Regions from separate parts of the Phyllobacterium sp. A18/5-2 genome, predicted to be linked through region 2. Evidence: predicted binding sites of a transcription regulator. Region 2 holds the regulator's gene; each other region holds the start of a gene.
What was found. The regulator PhoB, encoded in region 2, activates phosphate uptake and scavenging genes when phosphate is short. The targets are predictions, from matches to a motif close to TGTCATNNANCTGTCAT.
Positions count from the first base shown of each region.

Region 1 (4,244 bases), 1.8 Mb from region 2:
TGACGGCATTGTTCAGCGTGATCATCGGCTATGATTCCGTAGCGCGCGCCAAGCCCCACGCCGATCAGCTGCATCTGTTTGCCGCGAAGACTGGTCTGGCGCCTGCCGCCATCGCCATGGTCGGCGATAATGCCCATGATCTTGAGATGGCCCATGCTGCGGGCGCGGGCCTTGCCGTTGGCGTGCTCTCCGGCAACAGCACGCTCGACGACCTTGGCCCGCTCAGCGATGCCATTCTGGGCTCGATTGCTGAACTGCCGCAGTATCTGGCGCATCGGGAGAATTCCGCGCCGGCGTAAGCCGTCAATTGCCATGATGACAATGATTTGGATGCTTGAAGCCATTCATGGTGCTATCAATTCGCTATCATCATAGCTTGAAGCGAGGGCAGCATGGATAGTCAGGGTTTTGCCGTTGGAATAGCCGACGTGGAGGCTGCCGCGACGCGGCTGGAAGGTCAGCTTGTACGCACCCGGCTCATTGAATCCGAGGCCTTGAACGCCCGTTACGATGCACGCATCCTCTTCAAGCCTGAATGCCTGCAGCGTACCGGCTCGTTCAAGTTTCGCGGCGCCTATAATCGGATCAGCCAGTTCACCCCGAAGGAGCGCGAGCGTGGCATCGTGGCGTTTTCCTCAGGTAACCATGCGCAAGGTGTCGCCAGTTCCGCCCGGCTTTTCGGCATCAAGGCCGTCATCATCATGCCGAGCGATGCACCGCAGACCAAGATCGCCAATACCCGGTCCTACGGCGCGGAAGTTGTCTTTTTCGACCGCTACAGCGAAAGCCGCGAGGCGGTGGCGGTACCATACATTGAAGAGCGTGGCATGGTTCTGGTGCCGCCCTATGACGACCCGTCCATCATGGCGGGGCAGGGCACGATTGGTCTTGAACTCATTGCCGAGGCCGGGGAACGCGGATTGACGCTTGATGAGCTATTCGTACCAAGCGGTGGTGGCGGTCTCATCAGCGGTATTTCGGTTGCCGTCAAGGCGGGCTCGCCGCAAACGCGCATTTGGGGTGTTGAGCCGGAAAATTTCGATGATCTGCGCCGCTCGCTCATTGCCGGCGAACGCGTAACCAACGAGACGGGTCACCGTTCGATCTGTGATGCGATTCTCACGCCGCAGCCGGGCGTGCTGACCTTCCCGATCAACAAGCACAATCTTGCGGGCGGCATAGCCGTTTCCGACAGCGCCGTGAGGGCTGCCATGCGTGATGCCGCCAACCATCTGAAGCTGATTGTGGAGCCGGGCGGATGTGTCGCGCTTGCAGCGCTGGCGGCTGGTGAGGTCGATATCAGGGGCAAGACCGTTGCGGTGGTTCTTTCCGGCGGCAATGTGGATCTCGACATCTATGGCGGGCTGATCGCGGCTGCTTGAACTATGGTCGCAAGTGGGGAGAAACAACGGAACTGTCATCATATTGTTACTCTGCCGTCATAGCGGGTCGATACGGTTGAAATCCGTTCTCCCAGCCAGATAGCCAGAGGTAAGCGCCATGAACGACCAATTTCAGACATTCCGCACCAGCCTGCTCGAGGAAAATGACGGTCCCGGCCACAACCCGACCGACAATGCCACCATGGGCGAACTCATTGCCGCGCGGTTTTCGCGCCGCGGCTTCCTGAAGGGCTCGCTTGCCGTTTCCGCCATTGCCGCCACCGTAAGCCCGATGGCGCTGATGCTTGCCGATGACGCGCGCGCCGGGAGCAAGTCGGCCTTCACGTTCGAGGAAGTCGAGGCAGGTATTGACGAAAAACACCATGTCGCTGCCGGCTACGATGCCGATGTGCTTCTCCGCTGGGGCGATGCACTCTTTCCGGATTCGCCAGAGTTCGATCCTTTGAACCAGACGCCGGAAGCCCAGGCCAAGCAGTTCGGCTACAACAATGATTATGTCGGCTACATTCCGGTCGACGGTTCCTCCGAGCATGGCATCCTCGTCGTCAACCATGAATACACCAATGAACATCTGATGTTCCCCGGCATCGTCAAGGTTGTCGAGGGCAAGCTTGAGGTTGCACCGGCAGACCAGAAGCGTGTCGATATCGAGATGGCTGCCCATGGCGGCACCGTCGTCGAGATCAGGAAGACCGGCGGCAAGTGGCAGGTCGTCAAGGACGGCAAGCTTAACCGCCGCATCACCGCCAATACGGAAATGCAATTGTCTGGTCCCGTTGCCGGGCATGACCGCGTCAAGACCAATGCCGATAGCTCCGGCAAGAAAGTCTTCGGCATGATCAATAATTGTTCAGGCGGCGTCACACCCTGGGGCACCTACGTGTCGGGTGAAGAAAACATTCACGGCTATTTCCTCGGAAAACTGCCGGAGGACAGCAAGGAAGCCGCCAATTACAAGCGCATGGGCATTCCGGAAGGCGTCTATGACTGGGGCAATTTCCACGACCGCTTCGATCTGTCGAAGGACCCGAATGAGGCCAATCGTTTCGGCTGGGTGGTCGAGATCGATGTGAACGATCCCAATTCCATCCCGAAGAAACGTACGGCCATGGGCCGTTTCAAGCATGAGGGTGCCGATTCCATCGTCGCCAAGGATGGCCGTGTCGTCTTCTATCTCGGCGATGATGAGCGTTTCGATTACGTCTATAAATTCGTCACCGCCGGCAAGTTCAATCCGGATGACCGTGCCTCCAATCTCGATCTTCTCGATGAAGGCACGCTCTACGTCGCCAAATTCGATGTCGACGGCACGATCGCCTGGCTGCCGGTTGTCTTCGGTGAGGGCCCCCTGACCGAAGCCAATGGCTTCCACTCGCAGGCCGATGTCTTGATCGAAACCCGCCGCGCCGGCGATTTGCTCGGCGCGACCAAGATGGATCGCCCTGAAGATATTGGCCCGAACGGCGTCAATGGCAAAGTCTATGTCATGCTCACCAACAACACCAAGCGCAAGGACGACCAGGTCGACCCAGTCAATCCGCGCGCCAAGAACGCCTTCGGTCATATTGTCGAGATTGCCGAGGAAGATGGCAATTTCGCTGCCACCAAGGGCAAATGGGAAATACTGCTGAAATGCGGTGACCCGTCCGTCGCCGATGTGGGTGCTTCTTTCTCCACCGACACGACGAAAAACGGCTGGTTCGGCATGCCCGATAATTGCGCGGTCGATGCGGATGGCCGTCTTTGGGTTTCCACCGACGGCAATTCGCCGAAGGAAACCGGGCGCACCGACGGCATCTGGGCAGTGGATACGGAAGGCGCAGCACGCGCCACGTCGAAGCTGTTCTTCCGTGTTCCCGTAGGCGCCGAAATGTGCGGCCCGCTCATGCTGCCCGATATGGCAACCATGATGGTTGCGGTCCAGCATCCTGGCGATGGCGGCGAGGATTGGAAGCCCTTCGGCCGTCCATCGTACTATGAGGACCTTTCGACCCGCTGGCCGGATTTCAAGGACAACATGCCGGTGCGTCCGTCGGTCCTCGCCATCACCAAAAAGGGCGGCGGCAAGATCGGGGTTTGAGTGGTCAATTCGTGGTTTGACGAACGAGTGGTTCGATTTTGCGATGCACCTCCCTCTCCGTCATCCTCGGGCTTGGCCCGAGGACCCACGACAAAGAAACGGTCCCGTTTCCATAAACTCGACGGGATCCAGCCGCGTACTCGTAATATACGCTCCATTGAGGGCAGCGATGCTCACGCCGCCCCCCAACAATCTGAGGGGGCTCGTTGAGCACTACTGCTTTGCCACCACGGTCTCAGCCGGTTTTTCCCGTCCGAGATTCTGCAGCTCGATATCGGTGATCGCCACCTTACCGCTCTCCTTGGGGAAGGTCAGCTTCAGCTCTTTGAGCTTGGTCATATCGACCCCCTCGAAGGCCCTCAGCGGGATCGCAACCATGTTCAGGAGTGTCTTCACTTGGTCATCGGCGAAGGGCGTATTGCGGAATCGTTCGTCATGGGACGTCCGTCATCCTTTGACCTTGGGGCCAGATAGAGCGCATCGCTGAAATCGCTCGCCATGAGGGTAGCAGAATTGCCGGCGCTGTCGGCAAGTGTGACCTCGGCCTCCTGACCGATCGGCTGTACCACCGCAAGGCGGAAGGTCAGGGTGTCATACCCTGTTATGGAAAGGCCGGTGAGGTCGGTCACGACCGAAGCGCCAGCTTTCGACCAGGCAAGCTCGGCATGATCGGCGACTGATCGCATGCCTTTGTCGTAGTGGTCACGATCTGGATAGTACTCGAAGCCCTCCAACCGCCTGGGGCTACACTCACCGCCAAT
Region 1 covers NZ_CP104966.1:1,667,859-1,672,102, forward strand. The annotation lists gene N8E89_RS08295 (HAD family hydrolase) at 1-299, shown strand, start outside; gene N8E89_RS08300 (threonine ammonia-lyase) at 393-1,382, shown strand; gene N8E89_RS08305 (PhoX family protein) at 1,501-3,483, shown strand; gene N8E89_RS08310 (hypothetical protein) at 3,697-3,879, opposite strand.
Region 1: N8E89_RS08305 (PhoX family protein) is a predicted target of PhoB. The motif match lies at 1,416-1,432, and genes of this name have one in related genera.

Region 2 (4,244 bases):
AGTCATCGAAATCAACATCAACAATCTTGCGGCTGTTCCATCGATCGTCTTCGGTTTGCTCGGATTGGCAATGTTCCTGAACTTTTTCGGTCTCCCAAGATCCGCGCCGTTGGTAGGCGGTCTGGTGCTGGCCTTGCTTGTCCTGCCGACAATAATTATCGCCTCGCGCGCTGCCCTGAGAGCTGTTCCGCCATCCATCAAAGAAGCAGCCCTTGGTGTCGGAGCATCACACCAGCAGGCCATCTTCCACCACGTGTTGCCCTTGGCCATGCCAGGTATCATGACAGGCACCATCATCGGCATGGCGCATGCTCTCGGTGAAACCGCTCCGCTGTTGATGATCGGCATGGTTGCCTTCATCGTTGACATACCGGGAGGTATTACAGAAGCGTCGACGGTGCTTCCAGTTCAGATCTATCTATGGTCTGATCTTCCGGAAGTTGCCTTCCAGGCCAAAACAGCCGCCGCGATCCTGGTACTGCTGGCATTTCTCTTCATCATGAACGCTTCAGCGATCATGCTACGTCGACGCTTCGAACGTCGTTGGTAAACGAGGTATAAGGACATGAACATGCTCACTGAAGTTGATGTGGAAAAGAAATTGTACGGCACCCCTGATCAGACCAACATCAAGATGCGCGGTAAAAACGTATCCGTATTTTACGGCGCGAAGCAGGCCCTGTTCGATGTCAACCTTGACATCAGGGAAAAGGAAGTCACGGCATTGATCGGACCCTCGGGCTGCGGCAAGTCCACTTTCCTCCGCTGTTTGAACCGTATGAACGATACGATTTCGATCTGCCGCATTACGGGCGACATCACTCTCGACAATCGTGATATTTACGATCCGAAAATCGACGTCGTTCAGTTGCGTGCGCAAATCGGGATGGTGTTCCAGAAGCCTAATCCTTTTCCGAAATCCATCTATGAAAACGTTGCTTACGGCCCGCGGATTCATGGTCTGGTCAAGGGCAAGGGCCACCTCGATGAGATCGTTGAAAAAAGTCTGCAGCGAGCAGGGCTTTTCACTGAGGTCAAGGACCGCTTGCATGACTCGGGAACGAGCCTTTCCGGCGGCCAGCAGCAACGCCTGTGCATTGCCCGCGCCATCGCCGTTAGCCCCGAAGTCATCCTGATGGATGAGCCGTGCTCCGCGCTGGATCCAATTGCCACTGCCAAGGTGGAGGAATTGATCGACGAACTGCGCGAGAACTACACGATCGTCATCGTTACGCATTCGATGCAGCAGGCCGCCCGCGTTTCGCAGCGGACAGCGATGTTCCATCTCGGCAATCTGGTTGAGGTGGGCGACACGGAAATGATGTTCACCAGCCCGTCGGAAAAGCGGACGCAGGACTATATTACCGGGCGCTTTGGTTGATCCCTGAAACGAGGACATGGACATGACAGAACATACAGCACAGCACACCGTCCGTTCCTACGACGAAGAACTGAAGTTCCTGGCGCACAAGATCGCGGAGATGGGCGGTCATGCAGAGCGTATGGTTGAACAGGCGGTTACGGCCATGGTCAATTCCGACAACGCGCTGGCACAGCGCGTGATTTCGGACGATCTTATTCTTGATGCTGGCCAGCGCGAGATTGACGAAAAAGCCATTACCATCATCGGCAAGCGCCAACCAATGGCGATTGATCTGCGTGAAGTGATAGGCACGATCCGCATTTCCTCCGATCTCGAACGCATCGGCGACCTTGGCAAGAACATCGCCAAGCGCGTCGTTGCCGTTACCGACACCCGCCAGACATTGTCGGTCTATCGCGGCTTGCAAACCATTGCGGAACTGGCACTGACGCAGCTGAAGGACGTGCTCGACGCCTACGCGACGCGCTCGGTACAGCAGGTAAACATTGTGCGCGAGCGGGATGACGAAATCGATGCGCTGTATACTTCGCTTTTTCGCGAGCTCCTGACATATATGATGGAGGATCCGCGCAATATCTCGGCCTGCACGCATCTTCTGTTCTGCGCCAAGAATATCGAGCGGATTGGCGACCATGCGACCAACATTGCCGAGACGGTATATTACATCGTCACTGGCTCGCAACTGCCGGCCGAGCGGCCGAAGGAAGACCAGACCCACAGCATCGTTGTCGATGAAGCCAGACAACCGTAATCCAGGATAAATGAGCCATGGCGATAGCCCCCAAAATCACCGTTGTGGAGGACGAGGAAGCTTTGAGCGTTCTTCTCCGGTACAATCTTGAAGCTGAAGGCTATGTTGTTGAGACAATCACGCGCGGCGATGAAGCGGAAATTGCCTTGCGGGAAAAGGTGCCGGACCTTCTAATCCTCGACTGGATGCTGCCCGGCCTTTCGGGAATCGAGCTCTGCCGGCGCCTCCGCGCACGTCGCGAAACGGAAATCCTGCCGATCATCATGCTGACGGCGCGCGGCGAGGAGAGTGAACGTGTCCGGGGGCTCTCTACGGGAGCCGACGATTACATGGTCAAGCCATTTTCGACGCCGGAACTTCTTGCTCGGATCAAATCCATGTTGCGGCGGGTCAATCCGAGCCTGTTGTCGCATGTGCTGAGCTTTGGTGACCTGAAGCTGGACCGCGAACAACACCGGGTATTCCGCAAGGAACGCGAATTGAAGCTTGGGCCGACTGAATTCCGCCTCCTGGAATTCCTGATGCAGTCTCCGGGACGCGTGTTCTCTCGTGGCCAGCTGCTCGACAATGTGTGGGGCGCTGATATCTATGTCGATGACCGAACCGTTGACGTGCATGTCGGCCGCTTGCGCAAGGCTATCAATATTGGCCGCTCGATCGATCCGATCCGGACTGTGCGCGGCGCTGGCTATTCTTTTGGTTGACGAAACTTTTTGTCACGTCCGTTGATCCAGTGGCCCGCGAATGGTGCTGCCAGTCCCACCTGCCAATAGCGCAACAGAAAACACGCCTGCCTTCCGAGGGAGGCCGCGATTTCATGCGGGTAAGCAAATTCCGCGGAATCCTCGCCCCCAGGTCGCGGCCGTGATCGAACTCAAGGCCGATGCCCGCCTGACTTTCGAGGTAAGTACACCGGACACACCCATGCAAGGCTTTGATGTGAACACGCTGGCGCTTGAACCTGATCGCTTTGTGCTCAATCTCGCCGCGCGCTCCGCCATTTGCAAGCCGAGGCATCAAGTGGCGATGCGGACCTGATGCGGTAGGCGGCGCGCTACTGGAGCGTTTTGGTGCCGAGACATTGAGTCTTCGATCCTGCAGGACTTCCCCTTCCGGACAGCGTATCGAAAAACGAGGTCAAGCCGAAGAGCGCCATTTGAAGGGACTCGTTTGGGATGCAACGCCACCACGGTCACCAATCGATATATCTTTATGGCGTTCAAGCGATGTGGTTTTACGCCAGCCATTACCAACCTCCCGATGCACCAAAAGCAGTTAGCGCAACGGACTCCATAGGGAGCTCTTCCAAGCCTTGAGTTCATGGAGGAAGACCTGCAGTTTCGCCGGCAAATAGCGTCGTGTCGGGTAGACGGCGTGCACGAAAATTTCTGGCGATGACCAGTCTGGCAGAAGACGAACGAGTTTGCCTTGTCGGATACGTTCGTCGCAATAGGTTGACGGCAGCAGGCCGATCCCATGCCCAAGATAGGTAAAAGCACTTATCGAATGGAAGTCCCTGCTTGATAAGGGTCCGGACACATGCAGTTTTACCGATTTGCGTCCGTTGACCAAATGCCATTCCGCCTCGTTGTTGCGGCCGTTGAGCAGAATGCACTGATGGTCTTTCAAATCCTCCGGTTTCACGGGGGGCGACCGGCCTTCGAGATAGCCTGGAGTAGCGACGACGTAGCGGACGCTCTTCCCTATTGTCTGGGTTACAATTGTCGAGATCCCGAAGTTCACCGAAACGAATGCCGACGTCAACGTTCTCTGCAATCAGATCGAGGAATAGGTTCGTGACGAAAAGGTCGACCTGTATCCGTGGGTACGTTTTCAGGAACGCGGAGAGAAAATCATAAAATGGCTCTTGACCCATGATCACCGGAACAGAGATTTTCAGCAGGCCTTCCGGCTCTTTCTGCGTCTGTGTCAGAACCCGCTCCGCGTCAAACAAGTGACTGAGGGGTTCGCCGCATTGATTGTAGTAGGCACGGCCCTGGAGGGTGAGCGTCAGCTTGCGGGTCGTTCGCTGCAGCAATGTGACACCGAGCTGATCTTCGAGTGCGGAGACTTTCCGGCTGACAGTAGACACTGGCATCCCGAGCGCGT
Region 2 covers NZ_CP104966.1:3,590,868-3,595,111, reverse strand. The annotation lists gene pstA (phosphate ABC transporter permease PstA) at 1-550, shown strand, start outside; gene pstB (phosphate ABC transporter ATP-binding protein PstB) at 566-1,381, shown strand; gene phoU (phosphate signaling complex protein PhoU) at 1,404-2,135, shown strand; gene phoB (phosphate regulon transcriptional regulator PhoB) at 2,153-2,839, shown strand; gene N8E89_RS17900 (hypothetical protein) at 3,000-3,173, shown strand; partial or broken gene N8E89_RS17895 (LysR family transcriptional regulator) at 3,411-4,244, opposite strand, start outside.

Region 3 (4,244 bases), on a different replicon from region 2:
GAATCTGATGCCGGCCGCGGCCTCCTTGGGAGCCCATCCCGTCCGGGCATTCTGGACTGTCTTGCTGCCTCTCTCACTGCGCGGCGTCGTGTCCGGTTCGCTTTTGGTATTCATGAGCGCCCTCGGGTACTACATAACGCCCGCGCTGATCGGTGGTGCCAAGGACCAGATGATCAGTTCGGTGATTGCCTACTACGCGACGGGGGCCGCCAACTGGGGCATGGCCGGGGCGCTTGGACTGGTTCTCCTTTCGGCCACGTTGATCCTCTACGCGGTCTATCTCCGCCTCTCGTCAGAACGGGAGGCGCGTGCGTGAACGTGTTGCGTTTTTCCAAACTCGTCTTCGGTTCTGCGACCGTGTTCTTTCTCATTGCACCGCTGATTGCGATCCTGCCGCTCGCCTTCACCGACAGCGTCTTTCTCAATTACCCCATTCCGGGTTATTCGACCCGCTGGTTCGAAGAACTGTTCACCGCTGGCGTGTGGCAGCGCTCGATCATCAACAGCCTCATCATCGGTTGCGGTACCACCGTGCTCGCCACGGTTCTGGGGACCGTTGGTGCCCTCGGACTTCGCGACAGGCAGCTTTCGCTGGCGCTCGCGACCATCAAGACGATTTTTCTGCTGCCAATGGTGGTGCCGGCGGTGGTGCTCGGCGTCGGCATGCAGCTCATGTTTGCGCGCTACGGTCTGACCAACACCTATCTTGGGGTGATCATCGCCCACACCGTGGTGGCCGTGCCCTTTGTCGTCGTCAACGTCCTGGCCGTCTTGCAAGGGATCGATCGCCGACTGGAGCAGGCCGCAGCCAGCCTCGGCGCAGCACCCGTTACGGTGCTCAAACAAGTCACCTTGCCGCTGGCGCTCCCCGGCATCGTCTCGGGAGCTGTTTTCGCCTTTGCAACGTCGTTGGACGAAGTCGTGCTCACACTGTTTGTGGCCGGCCCAAACCAGCGCACGCTCGCACGGCAAATGTTCTCGACGATTCGGGAAAACATCAGCCCTGCAATCGCGGCCGCAGCCTTCGTTTTCATTGTCGGCACGGTCTTGATTGCGGTCGTTCTGAATTTTTCGCGAGGCACCAAACAGGCGAATTGATAGCCATCATTGAACCTTTCGCGCCCAGGCGGTGAAGTCCTGGCCGCTTTTATCGAAACGCCGTATATCTGAGCCGTTCCAGTTTTCAGGCGTCAAGCCCGACGTACTCGGAAAACGCATCGAGTTGCGGCTGACGAGGTTCTTGACATTTGACTGACCTGCGGGTGGATAGGTTGTCGTGAGCACTACAAAACTCCTGCTGAGCTTGCCGCTGATGGTGGCTTTTGCCTACGTGTTGCTTGTCGGCCTGGTGTATCTTTCACAGCGCAGCCTCCTTTATCCCGGCGCCAGCCCGACCCCTGCTCCACTGCACGCAAGCTGGGGTGAAAACGTTTCCATCAGGACGCCCGACGGAGAGACGCTTCATGCACTCTACGCTCAGGGCGAAGCTGGCAGGCCTTCAGTGCTGTTCTTTCTCGGCAATGCTGACCGGGTCAGCAACTACGGCTTCCTCGCAAAGGCGCTGGCCGCGCGCGGCATTGGCCTGCTGGCGATTTCCTATCGCGGCTATCCGGGATCGACCGGCTCGCCGAGCGAAATCGGGCTACTGACTGACGGCATTGCTGCGTTCGACTGGCTTTCGGTTCGCTCCCAAGGCGAGATCGTCGTGCTCGGCCAGTCGCTGGGCAGCGGCGTCGCCGTCAACACGGCCGGACAAAGGCCGGCTGTCGCCGTCATCCTTGTGTCGGCCTATCTGTCGGTTCTGTCGCTCGCCCAGACGCATTACCCGTTCTTTCCGGTTGCGCTGCTGATCAAGGACCCTTTTCACTCAGATCTCAAAATTGCGAAGGTGAGGCAACCGAAACTGTTCATCCACGGCCGGCGTGACGACATCATCCCGCTGTCCTCGGGCGAGGCATTATATCAGACCGCTTCGCAGCCAAAGCAGATGCTGATCTACGACGATTCTGGTCACAATGATATTTGGGACGAGCGCATGGTTGCCGATGTCATCGCCTTTGTGGAGGCGCTAAAAACCGGTACATATTGAGTTCGCTAGCGCAAATCCACGGCAGCGGGGTCTTCAGATGCCTTGGATTGCGGCAGAACCGGCCTGCCTGGTGCTGTATCGGTAGCGGCATCATCAAACATTGCACCCTCCTTGACAGGCCAGGCGAACAATTGGTCACGCTATTGAACGCTTATGTGACAGCGTCTGTGCATTCGTGATCGGTTCTTGCCGAAGCGATGGCATTCCTCGTTTTCACATTGCCCACGCTGTTATATGACAATTTGATGACGATTATGTAACGACCATCGTCGCCAACAGCGGGAGACAGCTATTGGCCGAGAGAGTACGGCAGATCAAACTGGAAACGGAGGGCATTGAGCGACCGGAAAAAAACTCCGCCTTGTTGCGCGCGCTCACGCGATCATTGCGTGTTGCCGACTATCTTATCGCAACATGCGTGCTGTCAACGATCCTGGTCTTTCTGATTGAAATCATCGCGCGCGCTTCTCTTGTGGACACAATGGCGTTCTTTGAACAGACAAATCGCCCGGCATGGACGACTGTCGGCATCTATGCGTGCATCGTCATTGCTCTTGATGCGGTTTTGGGACGCTCGCACCACGGGCTGCTGTGGATCGCGCCCCTTGCCTTGCTGTTTGCATGGATCGGGCGGCAGAAAGTGCTCTATCTTGGCGACCCGATTTATCCGTCTGATTTTCTCTATTCGCGCCAGCTCGTTGACCTGTTTCCCCTTCTTGCGCGCGAGCGGCCTTGGACGGCAGTTGGTATTGTCATGGCGGCTGTCATCGCCCCGCTTCTACTTGTCTTCCTCTGGCGCAGCTTACGCTGCCGCGCACTGCCTTTGAACGTCAAGGCAAGGCTCTGGCGACTTGGGATCACCATGCCCTTGCTGGCGGTTTTTGTTTCTGCGATGGATCATTCCATGTTTTCCTGGACGCGGGACCGTCTGCGGGTCCTGCCCATCATGTGGGACCAAAAAGAAAACTATGCATATAACGGCTTTACGATGGCCTTCGCGCTCAACGTTCCAATGGCCAATGTCACAGCACCAGAAGGTTATTCGCAGCAGGCAATCGAGGCGATTGGAGCGCCGTCGCCTGCGCATTTTACCGCCTCGGATCAGCCCGACATCATCATGGTCATGAGCGAATCGTTCTGGGATCCAACCCGGTTGCCCAAAGTGAATTTCAATCGCGACCCCATTCCTGCTGTGCGCGCCAATCAGACTGGTGCAATCTTTTCGCCTGAATTTGGCGGAATGACCGCCAATGTGGAATTCGAGGCGCTTACGGGCTTCTCCAATGCGTTCCTGCCCTATGGCAGCATCCCATACCAGCAATATGTGCGACAGCCATTGCCCTCGCTGGCGACATTCTTGAAAAGCGCTGGCTATGTGACCAAGGCAATCCATCCTTTTCGCCAATGGTTCTGGAATCGGCGCAACGTTTATGCGGCCTTGGGTTTCGACACCTTCATGTCTGAGGAAGATCTGCCAAAGCTTGCCGAACGCGGCCCGCTTGTGTCCGATCAGGCCCTGACTGAAGAGATCATCAGGCAAGCAGACGAGATGCAACAGCCGTTTTTCGTCTTCGCCGTCACGTTGCAAGGCCATGGTCCATACGAACCGAACCGGTACAAGGATCCGTCGATCGATGTGTCGACACCGGCCGGCGAAGCCGCACGCGCGACAATTGGCACCTTCGCCGAAGGTGTATCGGATGCCGATAGCAGCCTCAGGTATTTGATGAATTGGGCCAATAGACGCAGCCGTCCCACGATCCTCGTTTTCTTTGGCGATCATCTGCCTCCGCTCGGAGAGGCTTACGTCGCAACTGGCTATATGAGAATGCGGGTCGCCGATCGGCGGGCGCCACTTTCAGACATGCTCAAACAGCATGAGACGCCTCTGGTCATCTGGTCGAACCGCACCGGGACAGATTTTGGTGTCGGCACGGTCAGCCCCGTATTCCTTCCCTTGCATGTGCTCGAACTTGCCGGCATTGTTCACCCCTATTACACGGGTTTTCTCGGTTCGGTCCGCGACCATTACAAAGTCATCGACCGGCACATTCTGTGGTCTTCCAACGGCGAGGCCAAGGAAAATTGGGCGGCAAACCCGCATATAAATCCCTGGATTGGAAATTTTCGCCTGCTGCAATACGACATGATGTTC
Region 3 covers NZ_CP104967.1:741,121-745,364, forward strand. The annotation lists gene N8E89_RS22080 (ABC transporter permease) at 1-316, shown strand, start outside; gene N8E89_RS22085 (ABC transporter permease) at 313-1,098, shown strand; gene N8E89_RS22090 (alpha/beta hydrolase) at 1,277-2,089, shown strand; gene N8E89_RS22095 (LTA synthase family protein) at 2,382-4,244, shown strand, end outside.
Region 3: N8E89_RS22095 (LTA synthase family protein) is a predicted target of PhoB. The motif match lies at 2,324-2,340, and genes of this name have one in related genera.